Regions from separate parts of the Pseudomonas macauensis genome, predicted to be linked through region 1. Evidence: riboswitches for the same ligand, from Rfam matches in the RefSeq annotation. Region 1 holds a riboswitch; each other region holds the start of a gene.
The links. A riboswitch is a leader RNA that binds a small molecule or an ion and turns the genes downstream of it on or off. The one in region 1 is predicted to bind cobalamin.
Positions count from the first base shown of each region.

Region 2: linked by a shared signal. The riboswitch ahead of btuB (TonB-dependent vitamin B12 receptor) and the one ahead of cobW (cobalamin biosynthesis protein CobW) in region 1 are both predicted to bind cobalamin.
Region 3: linked by a shared signal. The riboswitch ahead of SD196_RS03890 (TonB-dependent receptor domain-containing protein) and the one ahead of cobW (cobalamin biosynthesis protein CobW) in region 1 are both predicted to bind cobalamin.

Region 1 is NZ_CP138377.1:692,478-700,226, forward strand. It holds gene SD196_RS03270 (3-deoxy-7-phosphoheptulonate synthase) at 1-557, shown strand, start outside; gene cobN (cobaltochelatase subunit CobN) at 716-4,447, opposite strand; gene cobW (cobalamin biosynthesis protein CobW) at 4,556-5,608, opposite strand; cobalamin riboswitch at 5,843-6,038, opposite strand; cobalamin riboswitch at 6,110-6,323, shown strand; gene SD196_RS03285 (CbtB domain-containing protein) at 6,428-6,616, shown strand; gene SD196_RS03290 (CbtA family protein) at 6,732-7,436, shown strand; gene SD196_RS03295 (cobalamin biosynthesis protein) at 7,508-7,749, shown strand, end outside.
Region 2 is NZ_CP138377.1:1,590,100-1,597,848, forward strand. It holds gene SD196_RS07555 (hypothetical protein) at 1-199, shown strand, start outside; gene SD196_RS07560 (hypothetical protein) at 397-651, shown strand; gene SD196_RS07565 (ABC-type transport auxiliary lipoprotein family protein) at 798-1,436, opposite strand; gene SD196_RS07570 (MlaD family protein) at 1,433-2,371, opposite strand; gene SD196_RS07575 (ABC transporter ATP-binding protein) at 2,372-3,139, opposite strand; gene SD196_RS07580 (ABC transporter permease) at 3,154-4,299, opposite strand; cobalamin riboswitch at 4,430-4,656, shown strand; gene btuB (TonB-dependent vitamin B12 receptor) at 4,794-6,608, shown strand; gene cobO (cob(I)yrinic acid a,c-diamide adenosyltransferase) at 6,623-7,234, shown strand; gene SD196_RS07595 (cobyrinate a,c-diamide synthase) at 7,263-7,749, shown strand, end outside.
Region 3 is NZ_CP138377.1:816,712-824,460, forward strand. It holds gene SD196_RS03885 (HAD family hydrolase) at 1-79, shown strand, start outside; gene SD196_RS03890 (TonB-dependent receptor domain-containing protein) at 255-2,126, opposite strand; cobalamin riboswitch at 2,214-2,414, opposite strand; gene dxs (1-deoxy-D-xylulose-5-phosphate synthase) at 2,443-4,347, opposite strand; gene SD196_RS03900 (Ldh family oxidoreductase) at 4,602-5,606, shown strand; gene SD196_RS03905 (aldehyde dehydrogenase (NADP(+))) at 5,800-7,386, opposite strand; gene abaF (fosfomycin efflux MFS transporter AbaF) at 7,400-7,749, opposite strand, start outside.

The sequences.
Region 1 (7,749 bases):
GCGCGCGCACCAGCGAATCCCAGGTGCACCGCGAGATGGTCAGCGGCCTCGACCTGCCGGTGGGCTTCAAGAACGGCACAGACGGCAGCATCGGCATCGCCACCGATGCCATGCGCTCGGCCGCTCACCCGCACCAGCACTTCGGCATCGACGCGCTGGGCCGGCCTTCACTGGTGCAGACCCAGGGCAACCCGGACACCCATCTGGTGCTGCGCGGCGGCCACGCCGGGCCGAACTTCGATGCGCAGAGCGTGCAGCAGATTCGCCAGGGGCTGGAGAAGCTCGGCATCGAGCCGAGCATCATGGTGGATTGCAGCCACGCCAACAGCGGCAAGGACCCGCTGCGCCAGCCGGCGGTGCTGGACAGTGTGCTCGACCAGCGCCTGGCCGGCGATGCATCGCTGCGCGGAGTGATGCTGGAGAGTCATCTGTTCGACGGTTGCCAGCCGCTGTCCGGTGAGTTGCGTTACGGGGTGTCGATCACCGACGGTTGCCTGGGTTGGAGTGGCACGGAGGCGCTGTTGTTGAACGCGGCCGAGCGCCTGCGTCGCGGCTGAGGCTTTTCCTGTAGGAGCGAGCTTGCTCGCGAACCAGTTTTCCGGCAGCACTGAAGCCGGGCGGGTTCGCGAGCAAGCTCGCTCCTACACGTCAATGCGCCACACCGCGCTGGAGGTAGGCTTTAACGAAATCCGCTCCTACGAAAGCCGGAAATCCCTCACTGCTCCTCGCTATCCACCAGCAGGTTCTCCAGCGTCTCGCGATACTCCCCCGGCTCCTCCCACAACCCGCGCTGCTGCGCTTCCACCAGGCGTTCGGCGATGTCGCGCAGGGCTTCGGGGTTGTGCTGTCGGATGAATTCGCGGGTGTCGTCGTCCAGCAGGTAGGCGTCGGCCAGCAGGCGGTACTGGTGGTCGTCGACCAGCTCGCTGGTGGCGTCGAAGGCGAACAGGTAGTCCACCGTCGCGGCCAGTTCGAAGGCGCCCTTGTAGCCGTGGCGCTTCATGCCGGCGATCCATTTCGGGTTCACCGCGCGCGCGCGCACCACTCGGCCGAGTTCTTCCTTCAGGGTGCGGATGCGCGGGTTGTCCGGCTGGCTGTGGTCGCCGTGGTAGCTGGCCAGCGCCTGGCCCTGGATGACCTCGGCGGCGGCGAGCATGCCGCCCTGGAACTGGTAGTAGTCGTTGGAATCGAGGATGTCGTGCTCGCGGTTGTCCTGGTTGTGCAGCACCGCCTGCAGGCCGGACAGGCGCTGGGCGAAGCGCTCGCGCGCCGGGGTGCCGTCGTCGCCGCTGCCGTAGGCGTAGCCGCCCCAGTTCAGGTAGGCCTCGGCAAGGTCGGCGCGGCTGTCCCACTGGCGCGATTCGATCACGCCCTGCACGCCGGCACCGTAGGCGCCGGGTTGGGCGCCGAAGATGCGCCAGCCGGCCTGGCGGCGGGCTTCATCAAGCGCCAATCCCTCGGCTTGCAGGCGTGCCTGATCGGCCCGCACGCGAGCGGCCAGTGGGTTCAGGTCGTCCGGCTCGTTCAGCGCGGCGACGGCCTGCACGGCGGCGTCGAACAGGCGGATCAGGTTGGCGAAGGCGTCGCGGAAGAAACCCGAGACGCGCAGCGTCACGTCGACCCGCGGGCGGTCGAGCAGGCTGATCGGCAGGATCTCGAAATCCTCCACGCGCTGGCTGCCGGCCTGCCACACCGGACGCACGCCGAGCAGTGCGAGGGCCTGGGCTATGTCGTCGCCACCGGTGCGCATGGTCGCCGTGCCCCACACCGACAGGCCGAGCTGGCGCAGGTGATCGCCGTGATCCTGCAGGTGGCGTTCGAGCAGGCGGCTGGCGGACTGGAAGCCCAGGCGGAAGGCGGTCGGCGTGGGCAGGTTGCGCACGTCCACGGTGAAGAAGTTGCGCCCGGTGGGCAGCACATCGACGCGCCCGCGACTGGGTGCGCCGCTGGGGCCGGGCGGGACGAAGCGGCCGGCGAGACCGGCGAGCAGGTGGCCGATTTCACTGGCGCCGCAGGCGTCGAGCGTCGGCGCGATCTGCTGCTGAAGTTGCGTGAGGACCGCCGCGCTGGCGCTGCCGGGCGCGCTGACCGAGCCGTCGATCAGGCGCAGGGCGAACAGCTCCAGGCGCTCGCGGGTGTCACCGTTGCTGCGCCAGGGCTCGTCGCTGACGGCGGTCAACAAGTCAGGGCGCAGACCTTCCCACGGCTCGGCGAAAGCTTCGTCCAGCGGGTCGCGACCCAGCTGCAAATCCTCGCTCAGTGCGCGCAGCAGGCTGGCGTTGCCGCCGCGTCCGTCGCCGCGCGGAATGCGTACCAGCGACAGCAGCGTGTCGCGGCGCAACTCGCCCACGGGCGATTCGCCGAACACATGCAGACCGTCGCGAATCTGCGATTCCTTGAGGTCGCAGAGGTAGGCGTCCAACTGCGGCAGCCAGCTTTCCGGGTCGTCGCTCAGTTGCAGGCCCAGCTCGCGGTCCAGCGCGGTCTCGCGCACCAGCGTGAGGATGTCGCCACGCAGCTCGCTGGCGCGGCGTGGGTCGAGCAGGGAGGCGTCGTAGTATTCGTCGGCCAGGCGTTCGAGGTCGCGCAGCGGGCCGTAGTTTTCCGCGCGGGTCAGTGGCGGCATCAGGTGGTCGATGATCACCGCCTGGGCACGGCGCTTGGCCTGCGCGCCTTCGCCGGGGTCGTTGACGATGAAGGGGTAGAGGTTGGGGAGCGGGCCGAGGATCGCGTCCGGCCAGCACTCTTCCGAGAGCCCGACGCCCTTGCCCGGCAGCCATTCCAGGTTGCCGTGCTTGCCGACGTGGATCACAGCATCGGCGCCGAACACTTCACGCAGCCAGAAGTAGAAGGCGAGGTAGCCGTGGGGCGGCACCAGTGACGGGTCGTGGTAGATCGCTGCCGCGTCGAGCTGGTAGCCGCGCGCTGGCTGGATGCCGACAAAGCCCAGGCCGAAGCGCAGGCCAGCGACCATCATCCGGCCGCTGCGGAACATCGGGTCCTGTTGCGGCTCGCCCCAGCGCTCGCGCACGGCTTGCTGGTTGGCCGCGGGCAGGCGCGCGAAGCAGGCGAGGTAGTCGTCCAGCGCCAGGCTCTGCGCGCAGGGGCGCAGGTCGAGGCTGTCGAGGTCGTTGCTGACGCCGCCGAGCAGTTGCTGGATCAGCGCCGTGCCGGAATCGGGCAAACCGGCGACCGGATAACCCTGAGCCTCCAGCGCACTCAGGATGTTCAATGCGGCGGCCGGCGTGTCGAGGCCGACGCCGTTGCCGATGCGGCCATCGCGGGTTGGATAGTTGGCCAGGATCAGCGCCACGCGCTTGTCGGCATTGGCCTTGCGCGCCAGCAGCATCCAGCGCCGCGCCAGCTCGGCGACGAAGTCCATGCCTGGCAGGTGCGGCAGGTAGCAGACCACGTCGCTCTGGCTGCGCTCGCTGCGCCAGGCCAGGCCCTTGAAGCTGATCGGCCGGGTGATGAGGCGGCCATCCAGTTCCGGCAGCGCGATGTGCATGGCCAGGTCGCGCGGGCCGAGGCCCTGCGGGTTGGCGCGCCAGAGGTCGAGGTTATCCAGCGAGCAGATGGCTTGCAGCACTGGCACATCGCGCCGGAAAGGACGCTCCTGTGGGGCTTCCGGGTTCGACTGGGCGAAGCCGGTGGTGTTGATGATCAGCTCGGCGTCGGCGCTATCGAGCAGGCTTTCTACCGTCGCCAGGCACGCGGCTTCCTTGAGGCTGGCCACGGCGATGGGCAGTGGGTTGATGCCCTGGGCCTGCAGGCGTTCGCAGAAGGTGTCGATAAAACCGGTGTTCGCCGCTTGCAGGTGCGTGCGATAGAACAACAAGGCGGCCACCGGGGACTCGGGGTGCCAGTCGACCTGCCAGTGGGCGAGGTCGCTGCTGCCAATCTGCGGGTGATAGACCGCCACGCGCGGCAGGGTTTGTGGCTCGCTCCAGGCGTAATCGCGTTGCAGGTGACGGTTGGCGAGGCAGGCGAAGAACTGCCGGGCGTTATCCATGCCGCCCTGGCGCAGGTACTGCCAGAGGCGTTCGGCATCCTGCGGCGGGACGCTGCACAGGGCGCTGAGCTCGGGGTCGGGTTTGTCGTCGCCGGGTACCGCGATCAGCGTGACGCCGCGCTCGGCCAGCGCCACCAACTGCTCCATGCCGTAGCGCCAGTAACCGACTCCACCGTGCACGGAAATCAGGATCACCTTGGCGTGCTGCAGCACCTCGTCGACGTAGAGGTCCACCGAGGCGTGGTTCTGCAACTGCATGGGGTTGGCCAGGCGCAGGCTCGGGTAATCCTCCGGCAGTTCGCGGGCGGCCTCGGCGAGCAGCGCCAGGTGCGAGTCGCCGCTGCAGAGGATCACCAGGTCGGCGGGCGTCTGGGCCAGGTCGGCGATGCCGTCGTCGGGGACGAAGCCGCCGGGTTGGGTGCGCAGCAGGTGCATGGAACTCGCTCTGTGGTGGCTATCTGTAGGAGCGAGCTTGCTCGCGAACCAGCCCGGCTTTGGTATCGCCGGGTAACGCTGTTCGCGAGCAAGCTCGCTCCTACAAGATCAGGAGAGGGCGGTACGCAGCTCGTTGGCGATGGTGGCCTGGTCCAGTTCCTGGCCGATCACTACCAGGCGCGTGGCGCGGTTTTCATCGCTGCGCCAGGCGCGGTCGAAGTGCTTGTCGAAGCGCTTGCCGACACCTTGCACCAGCAGGCGCATGGGTTTGCCGGGGATGGCGACGAAGCCCTTGATGCGCAGCACGGCGTGGCGTTCGACCAGCGCGTTCAGTGCATCCAGCAGGGCGCGCTCTTCTACTTCCGGGAGGTCGACGTGGAAGGAGTCGAACTCGTCATGGTCATGATCTTCATGGCCCTCGTGGTCGTGATGCGTCGGGCGGCTGTCGATGTGCAGCTCGGCCTCGGCATTCAGACCCAGCAGCACGGAGAGCGGCAGTTGGCCGGAATTGGCTTCGACGATCTTCACTGCCGGCGGCAGTTCCTCGGCGACTTCGGCGCGCACGCGGGCCAGGGCGTCGGCGTCCAGCAGGTCGGCCTTGTTCAGCACCACCAGGTCGGCGCTGGCCAACTGGTCTTCGAAGAGTTCGTGCAGCGGCGATTCGTGGTCCAGGTTCGGGTCCTGCTTGCGCTGCTCGTCGACCTGCTCGGGATGGGCGGCGAAGGTGCCAGCGGCCACTGCCGGGCTGTCGACCACGGTGATCACCGCATCCACGGTGCAGGCGTTGCGGATTTCCGGCCACTGGAAGGCTTGCACCAGCGGCTTGGGCAGGGCGAGGCCCGAGGTCTCGATGAGGATCTGGTCGAGGTCGCCGCGGCGCGCCACCAGCTCGCGCATCACCGGGAAGAATTCTTCCTGCACGGTGCAGCACAGGCAGCCGTTGGCCAGTTCGAAGACGCGGCCGACCGCTTCTTCTTCGCTGCAACCGATGGAGCACTGCTTGAGGATTTCACCGTCGATGCCCAGCTCGCCGAATTCGTTGACGATCACCGCGATGCGGCGGCCTTCGGCATTGTCGAGCATGTGGCGGAGAAGGGTGGTCTTACCGGCACCGAGGAAGCCGGTGACGATGGTGACGGGGAGTTTGGCCAGGGTTTTCATGCGCGCCTCGCAAGCGGAAGTTGGAAGGCGGATGAAGGGCGCGAGCGCGGGTTCGCCGCGCAACGAAGGTCGCCACCGGATCACCCCGCCCGGTTGTCTGTTGATAACGAACCGGTTCTGGATCTCGCGAGCTAGAGCCAGGCAAGGCGGAGGATCGCCGGGGACGCGGAGTTGACTGTAGTCAATGAGCAGTCCACGGCGATCCTCCAACGCAGCATGGCCGACGCGCAGCAGATCGAAAACCAGTCACGAGGCAGGTCTCCTGGCTCACAGCCCTCTGTCGTCCCTTCGCCTTCCCGCCCGAATCGGCAGTGGCGCGTGAAGAGACAGGCTGTTCACAGTTGCGGGGGCAGCCGTGGCGCATCCGAAGATTTCCACGTTCCCTCTTAGCTCCGGCCAGCGCCGGAGAACCTCGAAGGGCAGAAGGCTACGCAGCGATGACGGGGCGGTCAATCGCCGGGGATCGGTTGCCGCGCGGTTGACGCTCGCGGGGCTTCGTGGTCAGCTAGCGCGGTTTCAGGTGTCTCGCGCCGTCGCGCGCGAGGTGAAACGGGAAGCCGGTGCGTCCACAAGGACCAGTCCGGCGCTGCCCCCGCAACGGTAGGCGATCGTAGGGTCATCAGTAGTCACTGTGCGCACGCATGGGAAGACTGACCCGCTTGGCCACGAGCCAACGTCGCAAGCCCGGAGACCGGCCTGGAATGCTTCGTTTTTTGGCAAACCCGCGGTGGGCGGGCGCAGGCCGTGGCGCGACCTTTTGGCGCGTTCGAATGCGTTCAACCTCTGCGTTCTCTACTTTGATTTCTAGAGGGAACGTTCATGTCCAGCAGTATCCTGACGCAACAGGCGTCGAGCACTTCCATCCCCCTTTCCAAGCGCATCGCCCTGGCCGTCGGCGCCAGCCTGCTCGGTGCGCTGCTGGTGTATTTCGCCGGTTTCTCGCATCTGGAAGCGGTGCACAACGCTGCCCACGATACCCGTCATAGCGCGGGCTTCCCCTGCCACTGATCTGTGTGGGCTGCGTGTAGACGCGGCTGAGTTGAAGCGTCCCTGACTGCTCGTTCGATGCGGTCACGGACATGCTTTGCCTGCCATACGCGGCCCGAGAGTCCGGAGAACTGCAATGATCAAACGTATCGCCCAGACCGCCGGTTTCGCCGGTCTGATCGCGGCGCTGGTGCTGACTGTCGTCCAGTTGCTGTGGGTATCCCCGCTGATCCTCAAGGCGGAGACCTATGAGAAATCCGAGCCGGTAGCGATGGCCGAACACAGTCATGAGCACGCCGACGGTGCCGCCGCTGGCCACCATCACGACGCGGAAGCCTGGGAGCCGGAAGACGGCTGGCAGCGCATCCTCTCCACCACCGGCGGCAACCTGGTGGTCGCCGTGGGCTTCGCCCTGATGCTGGCCGGCCTGTTCACCCTGCGCGAACCGGGCAAGACCTCCGAAGGCCTGCTCTGGGGCCTGGGCGGTTTCGCCGTGTTCACCCTGGCGCCGTCGTTGGGGCTGCCGCCGGAGGTTCCGGGCACCGCCGCCGCTGAGCTGACCCTGCGCCAGACCTGGTGGATCGGCACCGCCGCGTCCACCGCCGCCGGCCTCGCACTGTTGGTGTTCGGCCGCAACTGGGCACTGAAGATCGTCGGTGCCGCGCTGTTGGTGGTACCACATGTGATCGGCGCGCCCCAGCCGGACGTGCATTCCAGCCTCGCGCCGGAAAGCCTCGCCCATGAGTTCATCATTGCCTCGCTGGTCACCAACGCGGTGTTCTGGGTGGCGCTCGGCCTCGTTGCGGCCTGGCTGTTCCGCCGCTTCGCGCCGTCGGCCTGATCCACGCGCTATGCTCGACCCCGCAGCCGGCCCAGCCGACTGCGGGGTTTTTCATTTGGAGGAGAGTGACGATGACGCTGGTTGCTGGCCTCGGTTGCCGCCGGGGCTGCCCGCTCGATGAACTGCGTGCCTTGCTGCGGGAGACGCTGGCCGAGGCCGGGCTCGACGAGTCGAACCTCACCGCGCTGGCCAGCGCCACGCTGAAGGCCGACGAGGAAGGACTGGCCGCCCTGGCCGCCGCGCTCGACCTGCCGCTGGCGCTGTTCACGCCGCAACAACTGGCCGCTTGCGAGAAACACCTGGGCGAGCCCTC
Region 2 (7,749 bases), 900 kb from region 1:
CTCTCAGCAGCCGCCCCGCGACGACAGCGCGGAAAACGCTCAAGAATCCACCACTCTGTCCCTGACCGAACTCGCCAAGGCCGCCCTGGCGGCGCAGAAGCAGGCGAATTCGGCCTATCAGCACCGCAAGCCGCACGACAAGGCGGAATACCGTCCGCCGCATCCGCGCGGCTCCCGTCGCTCGATGGGCAAGCGCTGAGACGACCTTCCCGCGGTGAGCCCTCCAGACAATCTCACGGGTTTGGTGGGGCCGCTGGCTGAACTGCGTCGCTGAGTTCGGGTCGAACTCCCACCGCCACTTGCTGGCGGTCGTTCGAATCACCAGCCCGCTTTCGCGAAACCGTCAGGGAACGACGGGCGCGCCACTGTCGGCGCATCGCGTAGCAAGGAGATGCCATGAAATACCTGATCCCCGTACTGTCCCTGCTGGCCCTCGGTGGCTGCATCACCATGACCGGCAACTACGAAGTCAGCGCCCACGACGAGTCGGGCAAGGCCCTGAGCAACGGCAAGTTCCTTGCCCATGGCAGCGGCATCTACACCGTGCGCAATTCCCTCTGCTCGGTGTACCCCAAGGCCATCGTTACCATCCGCGATGTGGAGACGGATCAGGAGCTGGAGGGCGAGAGCCCGTACCACTGCCACAAGTAGCGGCAGGCCAGCCAAGGGGGCACTTTGGCGTCCCCGCTGGAGCGCTCCTTAGCGAGCAAGTTCGTTCCTACAGATAATCCGTGCCTTATGTGCAATGGACGGCCCGCGGGCGGCCCCTGCTGGTATCGATCAGCTCAGGCCACGGGTCAGTTGTCGGCTTGGGCTGGCTGCCCGATCTTTTGCGCCTGCCCCTGCTGCAACGTCCACTCCACTACCTGCGCGGCGAGCTGGTCGCTGGCCTTGCCGAAGGCGCTGACCACTTCCGCGACCTGTTTGCCGTCCACCGCCTGGCGGACCTCGAAGCTGCGCGAGGCGACGATGCGCTGGCCGAGGGTGCGCACCAGACGCGCTTCGTAGCGGATGTGCACGACCGGTTTGCCGCCCTGGTATTCGCTCTGGAAGGCGCGCAGTTCGCCGGTGAGGTCGAGGTCGGCCTGCAGGCTGGCGTCGTCGCTGCTCAGGGCGTGGATACTGCCGTTGGCGGTGAAGGCGTCGAGCAGCCGGTCGCGCAGCAGGCCGGGTGCGCGGTTGCTCCAGCGCGCGCCCTGGTAACTGCTGATCTGGTTGCCCTGCGGGATCACGGCGATGCGGTTGTTATCCAGCGCGAGGCTTGCGCTGGGGGCGCTGACCCGCAGCGACCAGTGCACCGCCGCGTTGCTGCGCACGGGTTGCTGGGCCGCCGGCAGCAGATAGAAGTCCGGGGTTTCCGCTTCCGGGAGGATCGAGCAGGCGCTGAGCATTCCGAGCAGGGCGGCGACGCCAAGCAGTCGGGGAAGGGCGGTCATGGCTGGAACTCCTTGTTGCGTTCGCGGCCGAGCAGGTAGCCGGCGGGGTTCTCCTGCAGGCGACGGGTGACGCCGCGCAGGTCCTCGAGGGTGGCGCGCAGCTCGCGCACCGCCGGGCCGATTTCGCCCAGTCCGCTCATGCCGCCGTTCACCGCGTCGTAGTTGTTGTTGAGGAGTTGCTCGACCCGCTCGCTGCTGGCGCGCAGGGCGGCCAGGGTCTTCTGGGTGTCGTCGAGGATGGCCGGGCCGCGGCTGCCGAGGGTCTGGTTGGCGCGTTCGAGCAGTGCGCTGGCGTTGGCCAGGGTGATGCGCGCCTGCTCGCTGGCGGCGGCCATTTCCTTGATGGTCTGGCGGATATCGGCGCGCTGATCGGCGATCACGCTGGTGGCCTGGTCCATATGCTCGAGGGTGCGGCTGATGTGGTCGACGTTCTCCTGGGAGAACAGCCGGCTGGCGTTGGCGAGCAGGGTGTTGACGTTGGTGGCGATGTCTTCGCCATTGGCCAGGAGCTTGGCCAGCGGCGAGGGGATGGTTTTGATCACCGGGATGCTGCCGTCCTGGCTGACCAGCGGCGGGCTGTCCTGGGCGGCGCTGGAGAGCTGGATGATGGCCTGGCCGGTGACGCCGGTAAGCGCCAGCTTGGCACGGGTGTCTTCGCGGATCGGCGTGCTTTCGTAGACGCGGATGCGCGCGCGGACCTTGCGCGGATCGTTCGGATCCAGACGCAGGGACACCACGTCGCCCACGCGGATGCCGCTGTACTGCACGGTGCCGCCTTCTGAGAGGCCGGTCACCGCTTCGTTGAAGATCACGTCGTAGAACTTGAACTTCTGGTCGTTGCTCGACTGCGCCAGCCACAGCGCGAACAGCAGCGCGCCGATCGAGACGATCAGGGTGAACAGGCCGATCAGCACGTGATGGGCACGGGTTTCCATTCAGCTTTCCTCCCGCAGGTGTTCGGTGGCCTGCAGCGCGGCACGGCCGCGTGGGCCGTGGAAGTAGTCCTGTACCCAGGCGTCGTTGGTCTCGGCCACCTGATCCAGCGGCCCCACTACCAGCACGCGCTTTTGCGAGAGCACGGCGACGCGGTCGCAGATGGTGTAGAGGGTGTCCAGGTCGTGGGTGACCAGGAACACGGTGAGGCCGAAGGCGTCGCGCAGGGTCAGGATGAGTTGGTCGAAGGCCGCGGCGCCGATGGGGTCGAGACCAGCGGTGGGCTCGTCGAGGAACAGGATGTCCGGGTCCAGCGCCAGGGCGCGGGCCAGGGCGGCGCGCTTGACCATGCCGCCGGAGAGTTCGGCGGGGTACTTGGCGCCGGCATCCGGCGGCAGGCCGGCGAGGGAAATCTTCACCTTGGCCATGAATTCGGCATCGTTGCGGGACAGCCCGGCGTGCTCGATCAGCGGCAGGCAGATGTTCTCGCTGACGGTCAGCGAGGAAAACAGCGCGCCGTTCTGGAACAGCACGCCGAAGCGCCGCTCCAGCTTCGATCGCTGTGACGGTGGCAGCGCCGGCAGGTTCTGGCCGAATACGTGGACGCTGCCTTCGCTGGGCTGGCGCAGGCCGATGATGCTGCGCAGCAGCACGGACTTGCCGGTGCCGGAGCCGCCGACCACGCCGAGGATCTCGCCCTTCATCACGTCGAGGTCCAGGTGCTCGTGCACGGCGTGGCTGTCGAAGCGGTTGGCCAGATCGCGGACCATGATGATCGGTTCGCTCACCAGCCCATCTCCATGAAGAACAGCGCGAACACCGCATCCAGCAAGATCACCACGAAGATCGACTGGACCACGGCGGAGGTGGTGTGCTCGCCCACCGACTGCGCGCTGCCGCTGACGCGGAAGCCTTCCAGGCAGCCGATCACGGCAATGATGAAGGCAAACACCGGGGCTTTGACGATGCCCACCAGGAAATGCTGCACGGCGATGTCGTTCTGCAGCATGTAGAGGAACATGCGTGGCGAGATGTCCAGGCTCAGGGCGCAGACCACGCCGCCGCCGAAGATGCCGGACATCATCGCCAGGAAGGTCAGCATCGGCAGGACCAGCAGCAGGGCGAGCACCCGGGGCAGCACCAGCAGCTCCACCGGGTCCATGCCCAGGGCCTGGATGGCGTCGATCTCCTGGTTGGCCTTCATCGAACCGATCTGCGCGGTGAAGGCGCTGGCCGTGCGGCCGGCCAGGAGGATGGCGGTGAGCAGCACGCCGAATTCGCGGAGGAAGGCGAAGCCGACCAGGTCGACGGTGTAGATCGCCGCGCCGAATTTCTTCAGCACCGTGGCGCCGAGGAAGGCCACCACCGCGCCGACCATGAAGGTGAGCAGGGCAACGATGGGTACAGCGTCCAGGCCCGTCTGCTCCATGTGCGCGGTGAGCGAGGTGAGGCGCCAGCGGCGCGGGCGCAGCAGGGTTCGCGCCAGGGTCTGCAGGGGCAGGCCGATGAAGCCCAGCCCGCCGATCACATGACCGCGGAAGGTCAGGGTGGCGATGCCGATGCGTTCGAGTACGTCGACGACGGCGTTGCCGGGCGGTGGCTTGCGTTCGTCCAGGCGGCACTGGGTGATGGCGCTGCCCACGGTGCGCAGCAGGGCCTGGCGCTCGGCGGGCAGGTTGCGGGTGATCTGTTCGAGCTGGTCCATGCGCGTGCCGCCGATGAGCTCGGCGAGCAGCGCCGCGCCGGCGGTATCGAGCGCGCCCAGGTCGCTGAAATCCAGCGCGGCGGGCTGGCCGCCGTGGCGCACGCCGGCGACCTGGGATTCCAGGGCGCTGAAATGCGCCAGAGTCCAGTCGCCGCTGACGTGCATCAGTGGGGGGCTGGAGTGGGGATCGAGCTGGAGTTGGCCGGGCCGTGCGGTCGTCGTCATGCATCGCATTCTAGCGAAGTTCTGCCATGCCTCCACTTGACTTGTGTTTATCGATTGAGCCGCTCTGGCGCGGGCGTCGGCACTGGCCGCGACAGCTTGTTCAATTGACGCCCCAGGCCGCGAGCCTCTAAGCTGCGCGCCTGCTTCAGGTGCCCCCGGCGCAAGTCGGGGGTGAAACAGGGAAGCCGGTGAATTCAGACCCCAGGGTCCGACCAGTCCGGCGCTGCCCCCGCAACGGTAAGCGAGCATCGAGCCGCATTTCGCCACTGTGCCCTTGGCATGGGAAGGCGCGGTTTCAGGAGCCAGTCACGACTCCACTCGCAAGCCCGGAGACCGGCCTGCTGCAAGCCATGGCATCGCGGGAGGCGCTGCCGATCGCTCCGGCCTGCTGCCGGGGCGTTCCCGTCCTCCGCCTGCCTTTTCGGGTCAGAGCCGCGCGGGTGAGAGCGGCGGAGTGAGTTCACGTGAAACATTTTCTCTATTGGCCGACAGCCCTGGCGCTGAGCGGCTTCTCCTGTTTGGGCCAGGCGGCCGACGAAGCGCCGCTGGCGCTCGACGATCAACTGGTGACCGCCACGCGCACCGAGCAACGCGCCGGGCAGAGCCTCGCCTCGGTCAGCGTGCTGGACCGCGTGGACATCGAACGCGCCCAGGCGCAGTCGGTGCCGGATCTGCTGCGGCGCCTGCCGGGGATTTCCCTGAGCAGCAACGGCGGGCCCGGCAAGGCCACCAACCTCTATCTGCGCGGCAGCGAATCCGACCATGTGCTGGTGCTGATCGATGGCATCAAGGCCGGTTCGGTGTCCTCTGGCGGTGCATCGCTCCAGGACCTGCCGGTGGAACTGGTCGAACGCATCGAGGTGGTGCGCGGGCCGCGCTCCAGCCTGTATGGCTCCGAAGCCATCGGCGGGGTGATCCAGATATTCACCCGCCAGGCCGTGGACCAGGGTTTCAAGCCTTGGGCCTACGCCGGCGCGGGCAGCCAGAGCACCTATGAAGGCAGTGCCGGGGTCTCGGCCGGCAACGGGCGCGGCTGGTTCGCCCTGGGCGTGTCCAGCCTGGATACCGCCGGCATCGACGCCAAGGCCAACGGCGCCAGCGGCCATGAGCCGGACAGTGACGGTTACCGCAACCTCTCAGGTTCGCTGCGTGCGGGCTACCGTTTCGACAGCGGCCTGGAACTGGACGGCAGCCTGCTGCAGACCGACTCGCACAACGACTTCGACACGGTGAACAGCCGTCGCACCCAGGGCTTCGATGCCTACAACGATGGTGTGCAGCGGGTCATCGGCGGCCGCGCGCGCTTCGCCCCGCTGGAGCCCTGGCAGGTGAGCCTGTCCGCTGGGCGCAGCGAGGACAAGTCCGATGCCTACCAGGACGGCGCCTTCTACTCGCGCTTCGACAGCCGCCGTGATACCGCGTCCTGGCAGAACGACCTGGAACTCGCGCCCGGCCATACCCTGACCCTGGGCTACGACTGGCAGCAGGACGAGCTGAGCAGCTCCACCGACTATGCGGTGACCTCCCGCGATAATCGCGGCACCTTCGCCCAGTACCTGGGCCGCTTGGGGCGTCATGACTGGCAGCTGAGCCTGCGCCATGACGACAACCAGCAGTTCGGAAGCCGCAACACCGGCAACCTCGCCTGGGGCTACGCGCTGACCGACGCCGTGCGGGCCTTCGCCAGCTACGGCACGGCCTTCAAGGCGCCGACCTTCAACGAACTCTATTACCCCGGCTACGGCAACCCCGACCTGGACGCGGAAACCTCGCGCAGCGTGGAGCTCGGCGTGGACGGCCGCCACGAGTGGGGGCACTGGGCGGCGAACCTGTACCGCACGGTGGTCGACGACCTGATCGCCTACGACTCGGCATTGCGGGCACCGGACAATATCGACCAGGCGCGCATCCGCGGCATCGAACTGCAACTGGGCAGCCAGTGGTGGGACTGGGTGTGGAACGCCAACGCCAGCCTGCTCGACCCGGAAAGCCGCGCCAGCGGCAGCCGTGGCAACGACCTGCCGCGCCGCGCCCGGCAACTGTTCAACCTGGACCTCGACCGGCGCTTCGACGCGCTGAGCCTGGGCGCCAGCCTGCACGCCGAGGGTCGCCGCTATGACGACTTGGGCAACCGCAATCGCCTGGGCGGCTTCGCCACCCTGGACCTGCGCGGCGAATACGCGTTGAGCCCGGAGTGGCGCCTGCAGGCGCGCCTGAGCAATCTGTTCGACGCCGACTACCAGACCACCCTGGGCTATGAGCAGCCCGGCCGCGCCGTACTCTTCGGCGTGCGCTACCAGGCCCTTTGAGAGGAGAGAGACCGATGAGCGAATCCCCGGAAAAGGACGAACGCCACCGTTCGCGCATGCAGCGCAAGAAGACCGTGGTCGACGAGAAGATCGCCCAGGCCCAGGGTGAGCGCGGTGTGTTCCTGGTTCACAGCGGCAACGGCAAGGGCAAGAGCAGTTCGGCCTTCGGCATGGTCGCCCGCGCGCTGGGCCATGGCATGAAGGTGGGCGTGGTGCAGTTCATCAAGGGCGCGGCCACCACCGGCGAAGAGGCCTTCTTCCGGCGCTTCCCCGAGGAGGTCAGCTACCACGTGATGGGCGAGGGCTTCACCTGGGAGACCCAGGACCGCCAGCGCGACATCGCCAAGGCCCGCGAGGCCTGGGAGGTCGCCCGCCAGTTGCTGAGCGATCCGCAGGTCGGCCTGGTGGTGCTGGACGAGGTGAACATCGCCCTCAAGCACGGCTACCTGGAGCTGGATACCGTGCTCGCCGACATCGCGGCCCGCCCGCCGATGCAGCATGTGGTCGCCACCGGGCGCGGCGTGCTGCCGGCGATGGTCGAGGCGGCCGATACCGTGACCGAGATGGGCCTGGTGAAGCATGCCTTCAAGGCCGGGATCAAGGCGCAGAAAGGGGTGGAGTTCTGATGGCTGCCGTCGTGCCGGAGCGCACCTGATGTCCGACTCCCGTCAGTGCCCCGCACTCCTGATCGCCGCCCCCGCTTCCGGCCAGGGCAAGACCACCGTCACCGCCGCCCTGGCGCGCCTGCACACGCGCCTCGGGCGCAAGGTGCGGGTGTTCAAGTGCGGCCCGGACTTCCTCGACCCGATGGTCCTCGCCCGCGCCAGCGGCGCGCCGGTGTACCAGCTGGACCTGTGGATGGTCGGCGAGGCTGAGAGCCGCCGCCTGCTCTGGGAAGCCGCCGAGGAGGCCGACCTGATCCTGATCGAAGGCGTGATGGGGCTGTTCGACGGCTCACCCTCGGCCGCCGATCTCGCCCGTCGTTTCGGCGTACCGGTGATGGCGGTGATCAATGGGCAGTCCATGGCCCAGACCTTCGGCGCGCTGGCGGTCGGCATGGCCACTTACCAACCGGACCTGCCATTCTCCGGCGTGCTCGCCAACCGCATCGGCAGCCAGCGCCATCGCGACCTGGTGCGCG
Region 3 (7,749 bases), 120 kb from region 1:
AAATCCCTGGCCGGAGCTGACCGACTGGCATGCGCGTGATTGCGCGGAGTTGGGGCGGATGGCGGGGGTGTTGGGCTAGGCCCTCAGACGGGTGAACAGGGATATTCAGTGCTTTGGCGCAGAAACACCCAAATCCCACAACGGCGGATAACGCCAGAGGCGTTATTCGCCCTACGAACTGCTCCTTGCCCGGGCTTTGGCGCCGACGGCGTACAACCGCGAACGGTTGTACGCCCTACGGTCGGGGCAGGCCCTTACAACTCCGGCGTCCAGGTCACCGCCAGCAGCGCGGTGCGGCCCGGTTCGCGGTAGGGGCGGGCTTCGCCCATGAAGTCCATCGGGCTGGTCGGGCGCAGGTAGTCGCCCAGGGCGTAGTTGCGGTCCAGGGCGTTATCCAGCTTCAGGTCGAAGCGAATCTCATCGCTGGCCAGCCAGCTGGTGCGCAGGTCGAGCACGCCGTAGCCGGCGAGTTCGCGGGTATTGGCGGCGTCGTCATAACGCTGGCTGACCGCGCGCCAGGAGCCGCCGACGCCGTAGGCGCCGAACTGGCGGTCGAGGTCCAGGCTCAGGGTGCGGCGCGCGCGCGTGGGCAGGGTGTGGCCGGTGTCGCGGTCGCGTGGGTCTATCAGGCTCAGGCCGAGGTTCGCCTGCCAGCCCAGCACCTCGCGGGCGACGCTGGCCTCGAAGCCATTGATGCGCGCCTTGGCGATGTTCTCTGGCTGGTTGCTGGTGCTGTCCCAGGCGATCAGGTCGTCGACGTCGGTGCGGTACAGCGAGGCCTCCAGATGGGTGCCGGAAAAATCGCCGCGCCATTGCAGCTCGTAGGTCTTCGAGGTCTCGGGCTTGAGGTTGGGGTTACCGGCGCCGGGGTAGTAGAGGTCGCTGAAGGTCGGCGCGCGGAAGCCTTCGCCGTAGCTGGCGATCCAGCTCTGGTTGTCGCCCACCGGCAGGCTGAAGGCGGCGTTCCAGCTGTTCTGGGTGCCGTAGACCTGGTTGTCGTCGTGGCGCAGGCCCAGTTCGGTGCCGAAATGTTCGCCCTTGAAGCTGTGCTGGGCGAAGAAGGCGTGGTTCTCGCGCTGGTCCTGGGCGAACTCGGTGCTGCCTTCGACCCGGTCTTCGTACCAGTCGGCACCCAGGGCGAGCTGGTTGGCGGCGTCCAGTTGCAGGCGGTTGATCCAGCCGGCCGAGTGGCGGGTGGTTTCCAGGGTGCCGTTGTTCCAGCTGTCGGCGGCGCCCACGGCCTTGTTGCGGTCGAAGCTGCGGCCCAGTTCCAGGCGGCTGTTCCAGATGTCAGTGAGCTGTCCTTCGAGGTAGCCGCTGTAGCTGCTGACGCGGAATTCGTCGCGCGGCAGGCCCGGCTCGAAGTTGTAGGCGTCGTCGTATTCGTTCTTGCCGCGCTGGTCGTTGAGGTTCAGGCCGGCCTTCCAGTCCTCGTTGAAGCGGTGGTCGAGGTTCAGGTGCACGGCCTTGTTGCGCTGGGCGTCGTCGTCGCTGTCGGCGCCGACGTTGTCGCTGGTGCGGTCCCAGCCATCGCTCTCGTCTAGGCTGCCGCCCAGGTTGAAGGTGGTGCGCTCGTCGCCGCCGGAGAGATTCACGCTGCGTTCGAAGGTGCCGTGGCTGCCGGCCGCCAGGCGCACTTCCGGGTGCAGCCCGGCCTCGCCACGGCGAGTGAAGATCTGGATCACCCCGCCGATGGCGTCGGCGCCGTACAGCGACGAGCGCGGACCGCGGGTCACTTCCACGCGTTCGATGTTGTCGATGCTCAGGTAGTCCAGGCGGGCGATGCCGGTGCTGGCCGAGGCAACGCGCTGGCCGTCGACCAGGACCAGCGTCTGCGCGGTGCTGGTGCCGCGAACGGAGTAGGAGACCACCCCGCCGGAGCTGCCCATCTGCACACCGGGCACGCGCTTGAGCAGTTCGGGCACGCTGCGTACCTGCAGGCGTTCGATGTCCTTGCGGGTGAATACGCTGTTGGCGGCGGTGGCCTGGGCGCGCGGCTGGACGTGGCGGCCCGAGGTGATCACCAGGGCGGGCATGGCGTAGACGTCGCCGGTCGGAACGGTGGTTTCGGCGAAGGCCAGGCCGGGCAGCAGGCCGGTGGCCAGGGCGAGTCGGGTCAGTTTCATGGATCGTCCTCAAAAGCGGTCGGATGACTTTCGAGGAGGGCGTGGCAAGGGCGGCGGGCCGCACTTGACGGTGCGGCCCTCCGCAACACCTGTCGGGGCGTACGAGGGCGGTCTCCGGGCTGCCGACACTCACGTCTGCGGCCTTCCCATGCGGATGCACAGTGGCGGTTCGCAGCGCTGCAGGCCGGGGCCTGCGGTCGGTTACCGTTGCGGGGGCAGCGCAGGTCTTTCACCTGCTTCCCGTTACCTCGAACGAAAACGGGCGCACCTTAGTGGGTGCGCCCGTCACTGGCAATACTCCGGGAGAGGCATGCGCTCAGCGGTTGCCGAGCGCCTCCAGGCGAGCGCTCACCGAGCGTTCGATGCCGGCAGCGTCAAGACCGCACTCGGCGAGCATCTGTGCGGGCTTGGCGTGCTCGACGTAGTAGTCCGGCAGGCCCAGGTGCAGGATCGGCTGCAGGATGTTCTCGCGGGCGAGGAATTCGCTGACGGCGGCACCGGCGCCACCCATCACGGCGTTTTCCTCGAGGGTCACCAGCAGGTCGTGGCTGGCGGCCAGCTGGCGTACCAGTTCCTCGTCCAGCGGCTTGACGAAGCGCATGTCGGCGACGGTGGCGTCGAACTGCTCGGCGACTTTCAGCGCCTCGGCCAGTTGCACGCCGAACACCAGGAAGGCGACCTTGCCGGCCTTGCCTTCGCGGCGCACCACGCCCTTGCCGATCTCGACCGGTTCCAGCGCCGCCTCGATGAGGGCGTTGGGGCCGGTGCCGCGCGGGTAGCGCACCGCCGCCGGGCCTTCGAAGTGATGGCCGGTGGTGAGCAGCTTGCGCAGTTCGTTCTCGTCGCTGGGGGTCATCACCAGCATGCCGGGGATGCAGCGCAGGTAGGAAAGGTCGAAGCTGCCGGCATGGGTCGGGCCGTCTTCGCCCACAAGACCGGCGCGGTCGATGGCGAACAGCACGTCGAGGTTCTGCACCGCGACGTCGTGGATCAGCTGGTCGTAGCCGCGCTGCAGGAAGGTGGAGTAGATCGCCACCACGGGCTTGGCGCCGTCGCAGGCCATGCCGGCCGCCAGGGTCACGGCGTGCTGCTCGGCGATGGCGACGTCGAAGTAGCGGTCCGGGAATTTATCCGCGAAGGCCACCAGGTCCGAGCCTTCCTTCATCGCCGGGGTGATGCCGACCAGGCGCGGGTCCTGGGCGGCCATGTCGCACAGCCACTGGCCGAACACGCTGGAGTACTTGGGACCGGATGGCTTCTTCGGCTCCGCCGGGGCCTTGATCGGCTCCAGCTTGGTAATGGCGTGGTAGCCGATGGGGTCGATCTCGGCCGGGCCGAAGCCCTTGCCCTTCTTGGTCACCACGTGGAGGAACTGCGGGCCGTCCAGGTCGCGCATGTTGCGCAGGGTGGCGATCAGGGTCGGCAGGTCGTGGCCGTCGATGGGGCCGACGTAGTTCCAGCCCAGCTCCTCGAACAGGGTGCCGGGGACCAGCATGCCCTTGGCATGTTCCTCGACCTTGCGCGCGATCTCCCAGGCGCCCGGCAGGCGCGAGAGGATCTTCTTGCTGCCCTCGCGCATGCTCGAATAGGTGCGGCTGGAGATGATCTTGGCCAGGTAGTTGGACAGGCCGCCGACATTCTTGGAGATCGACATGTCGTTGTCGTTGAGGATCACCAGCATGTTGGCCTTCACGTCCGACGCGTGGTTCAGCGCCTCGAAGGCCATGCCGGCGGTCAGCGCGCCGTCGCCGATCACCGCCACCGACTTGCGGCCCGAGCCCTGCATGCGCGCGGCGATGGCCATGCCCAGTGCGGCGCTGATGGAGGTGCTGGAGTGGCCGACGCCGAAGGTGTCGTACTCGCTCTCCGAGCGGCGCGGGAAGGCGGCCAGGCCGTCCTTCTGGCGCAGGCTGCCCATGCGCTCGCGGCGGCCGGTGAGGATCTTGTGCGGGTAGGCCTGGTGGCCGACGTCCCACACCAGGCGGTCGTCCGGGGTGTCGAAGACGTAGTGCAGGGCGACCGTCAGCTCGATCACGCCGAGCCCGGCGCCGAAATGGCCGCCGGTCTGGCCAACGCTGTACAGCAGGTACTGGCGCAGTTCGTCAGCGAGGGTCAGCAGCTCCGCTTCGCCCAGCCGGCGCAGTTCGACCGGCGTGCTGGCGCGGTCGAGCAGGGGCGTGGCGGGGCGCTCGCGGGGAATCTCGTGGAACGTCGTGGGCATCAGGCTGATCGTTATGAGAAGGCAAAAGATGCGGGAGTTTACCTGATGCTTGGGATTGGCCCAAGCAACGTGGGGCCAATCCATCGGCTGACCGGATGGTCGGATCGCAGTCGCGGGCTGTGCCGAAATCGTCGTCGGGCTAGCCGATTGTGCGCAAGCGGTGGGAGGCCGGAGCGGCCACTGTAGGCCGGAACGGTCCGGCGGCGGATTGCCGCATCGGACGCAGACGACGGGTAAGGATTGAGGAGGACGGCGTGACCCGATTGAGCCTGGAAGAATTGCGCGAGCTGTCGGTGGCGATCCTGCGCCACCACGGTTTCAGCGAACCCCACGTGCAGGCAGTGACCGACACCGTGCTGGCCGGTGAGCGCGATGGCTGTACGTCCCATGGCGTCTGGCGGTTGCTGGGTTGCATCCATACGGCGCGCGCCGGCAAGGTGTCGCTCGATGCCGTGCCGGAGCTGTCGGAGCCCGCGCCGGCGCTGGTGCGCGTCGATGCCAAGGGCGGCTTCTCGCAGTGCGCTTTCGATCTTGGCTTGCCGAAGCTGGTGGAGAAGACGCGCAGCCAGGGCATCGCCGCATTGGCGATCAATCATTGCGTGCACTTCTCGGCGCTCTGGGTGGAGATCGAGCGGATCACCGCCCACGGCCTGGTGGCGCTTGCGGTCACGCCGGCCCAGGCCTACGTGGCACCGGCGGGTGGAACGCGGCCGTTGTTCGGCACCAATCCCATCGCGTTCGGCTGGCCGCGGGCCGGGCAGAACCCCTACGTCTTCGATTTCGCCACCACGGTCGTGGCGCGTGGGGAAATCCAGCTGCACGAGCGCGAGGGCAAGGCGATTCCGCTGGGCTGGGGCATCGATGCCGACGGCAACCCCAGCACCGACCCTGGCGCCGTGCTCGAGGGCGCCATGCTGACCTTCGGTGGGCACAAGGGCTCGGCACTGGCGACCATGGTCGAGCTGATCGCCGGGCCCTTGATTGGCGACCTGACCAGTGCCGAGTCCTCGGTCTTCGATGCCGGGACGAAGTCGTCGCCTTATCACGGCGAACTGCTGATCGCCATCGACCCCACGCGCTTCCTTGGCGCCGATGCCGCGCAGCACCTGGCGCGGGCGGAGACGCTGTTCGAATCCATCGTCGACATGGGCGCGCGCCTGCCCTCGCAACGCCGCTTCGCCGCGCGTGAGCGCAGCCTGGCCGAGGGCGTGGAGATCAGCGATTCGTTGTATGCCGATCTGCGTGGGCTGCTGGAGTAACGCGGGGTACATTCTCTGTAGGAGCGAGCTTGCTCGCGAACCTGGGCCCGCAGCGGTGGTTGGTTCGCGAGCAAGCTCGCTCCTACGAAAAGCCCCTTGGTTCTCCACCCGCGCATAAAAAAGCCCCGGCGCCAGGCCGGGGCTGATCGTCGGTGCGGGACTGGCCGACATTCACTCCCTCACCGACGAACCCTCAACGGGACAACGGCTCCCGTGTCGTCTCGCCATCCACCAGCCGGGCGATGCCCAGCGGGTTGGCGTCCTTCAGCGCATCGGGCAGCAGCGCGTTGGGGTAGTTCTGGTAGCACACCGGACGCAGGAAGCGGTCGATGGCCAGGCTGCCCACCGAGGTGCCGCGCGCGTCGGAGGTGGCCGGGTAGGGGCCGCCATGGACCATCGCGTCGCAGACTTCCACACCGGTCGGGTAGCCGTTGAGCAGCAGGCGGCCGGCCTTGCGTTCCAGCAGCGGCACCAGTGTGGCGAAGTGTGCGAGGTCGGCGGGCTCGGCGATCAAGGTTGCGCTGAGCTGGCCGTGCAGGCCCGCCAGGGCGCGGCGCAGTTCGGCCTCGTCGGCGACTTCCACCACTACGGTGGTCGGGCCGAAGACCTCCTCCTGCAATAGCTCGTCGCCGTCCAGCAGCAGCCGGGCGTCGGCCTGGAACAGTTGCGGCCGTGCCTGCCGGCCTTCCTGCGCCTGTCCGGCGAGGTGGCGCACGCCGGGGTGGGCGTGCAGGCGCGCCAGGCCCCGTTCGTAGCTCTTCAGGGTGCCGGCGTTGAGCATGGTCTGCGCCGGGCGCTGGCCCAGTTCGGCGATCAGCTGGGCGGTGAACAGGCTGAAGGCCGGCGAGGCGATGCCGATGACCAGCCCGGGATTGGTGCAGAACTGGCCGCAGCCGAGCACCACCGAGTCTGCCAGTTCACGGGCGACCTGTTCGCCACGCGCTTGCAGTGCGGCTGGCAGGACCAGCACGGGGTTGATGCTGCTCATCTCGGCGAACACCGGAATTGGCTGCGGGCGGGCGGCGGCCAGATCACAGAGCGCACGCCCACCTTTCAGCGAGCCGGTGAAGCCCACGGCCTGGATCGCCGGGTGCTTCACCAGCGCTTCGCCGACGCCAGCGCCATAGATCATGTTGAACACGCCGGCCGGCATGCCGGTGGCTTCGGCCGCGCGAACGATCGCTTCGGCGACCCGCTCGGCGGTCGCCATATGGCCGCTGTGGGCTTTCACCACCACCGGGCAGCCGGCGGCCAGCGCGGCGGCGGTGTCGCCGCCGGCGGTGGAGAAGGCCAGCGGGAAGTTGCTGGCACCGAACACTGCCACCGGGCCGACGCCGGTGCGGTACTGGCGCAGGTCCGGGCGCGGCAGCGGCTGGCGCTCGGGCAGCGCGCGGTCGATGCGGGCGCCGTGGAAGTCGCCGCGGCGCAGCACCCTGGCGAACAGGCGCATCTGGTTGGCGGTGCGGCTGCGCTCGCCCTGGATGCGTGCGGCGGGCAGGGCGGTTTCGCGGCAGACGATGGCGATGAAGTCGTCGTCCAGTGCCTCCAGTTCGCGGGCGATGGCGTCGAGGAATTCGGCGCGGCGCTCGGCGGGCAGGTTGCTGTAGATAGGGAAGGCGGTCTCGGCGGCGAGGGCGGCGGCGTCCACTTCCTCGGGTGTGGCTTGCAGGAAGGTCCGGGGCAGTGCTTCGCCGGTGGTGGCATCGAGGCTTTGCAGGCGGATGCTGCCGGCGCCGCTGCGGCGGGCGGCGATGAAGTTGCGGGCGAGTTCGGATGTCATCGGGGGCTCCGGATCAGGATTTGGCGTGGCGGGAGGCGGCTTCGGCGTCCACTTCGCGCAGCGACTTGCCGCGGGTTTCGCGGGTCAGGCCGACGGCGACCAGGGAGATGAGCGAGGCGGCGACCAGGTACCAGGCGATCGGGGTGGAACTGTTGTATTGCTTGAGCAGGCTGACGGCGATCAGCGGCGCCAGGGAGCCGGCGAAGATCGGCGCCACCTGGTAGCACAGCGACAACGCGGTGTAGCGCACGTGGGTGGGGAACAGCTCGGCCATCAGCGCGGAGTAGGGCGCATAGGTCATCGATTCGATGGCCAGGCCCAGGGCGATGGCGGCCATGATCAGCCAGTCGTTGCCGGTGTCCA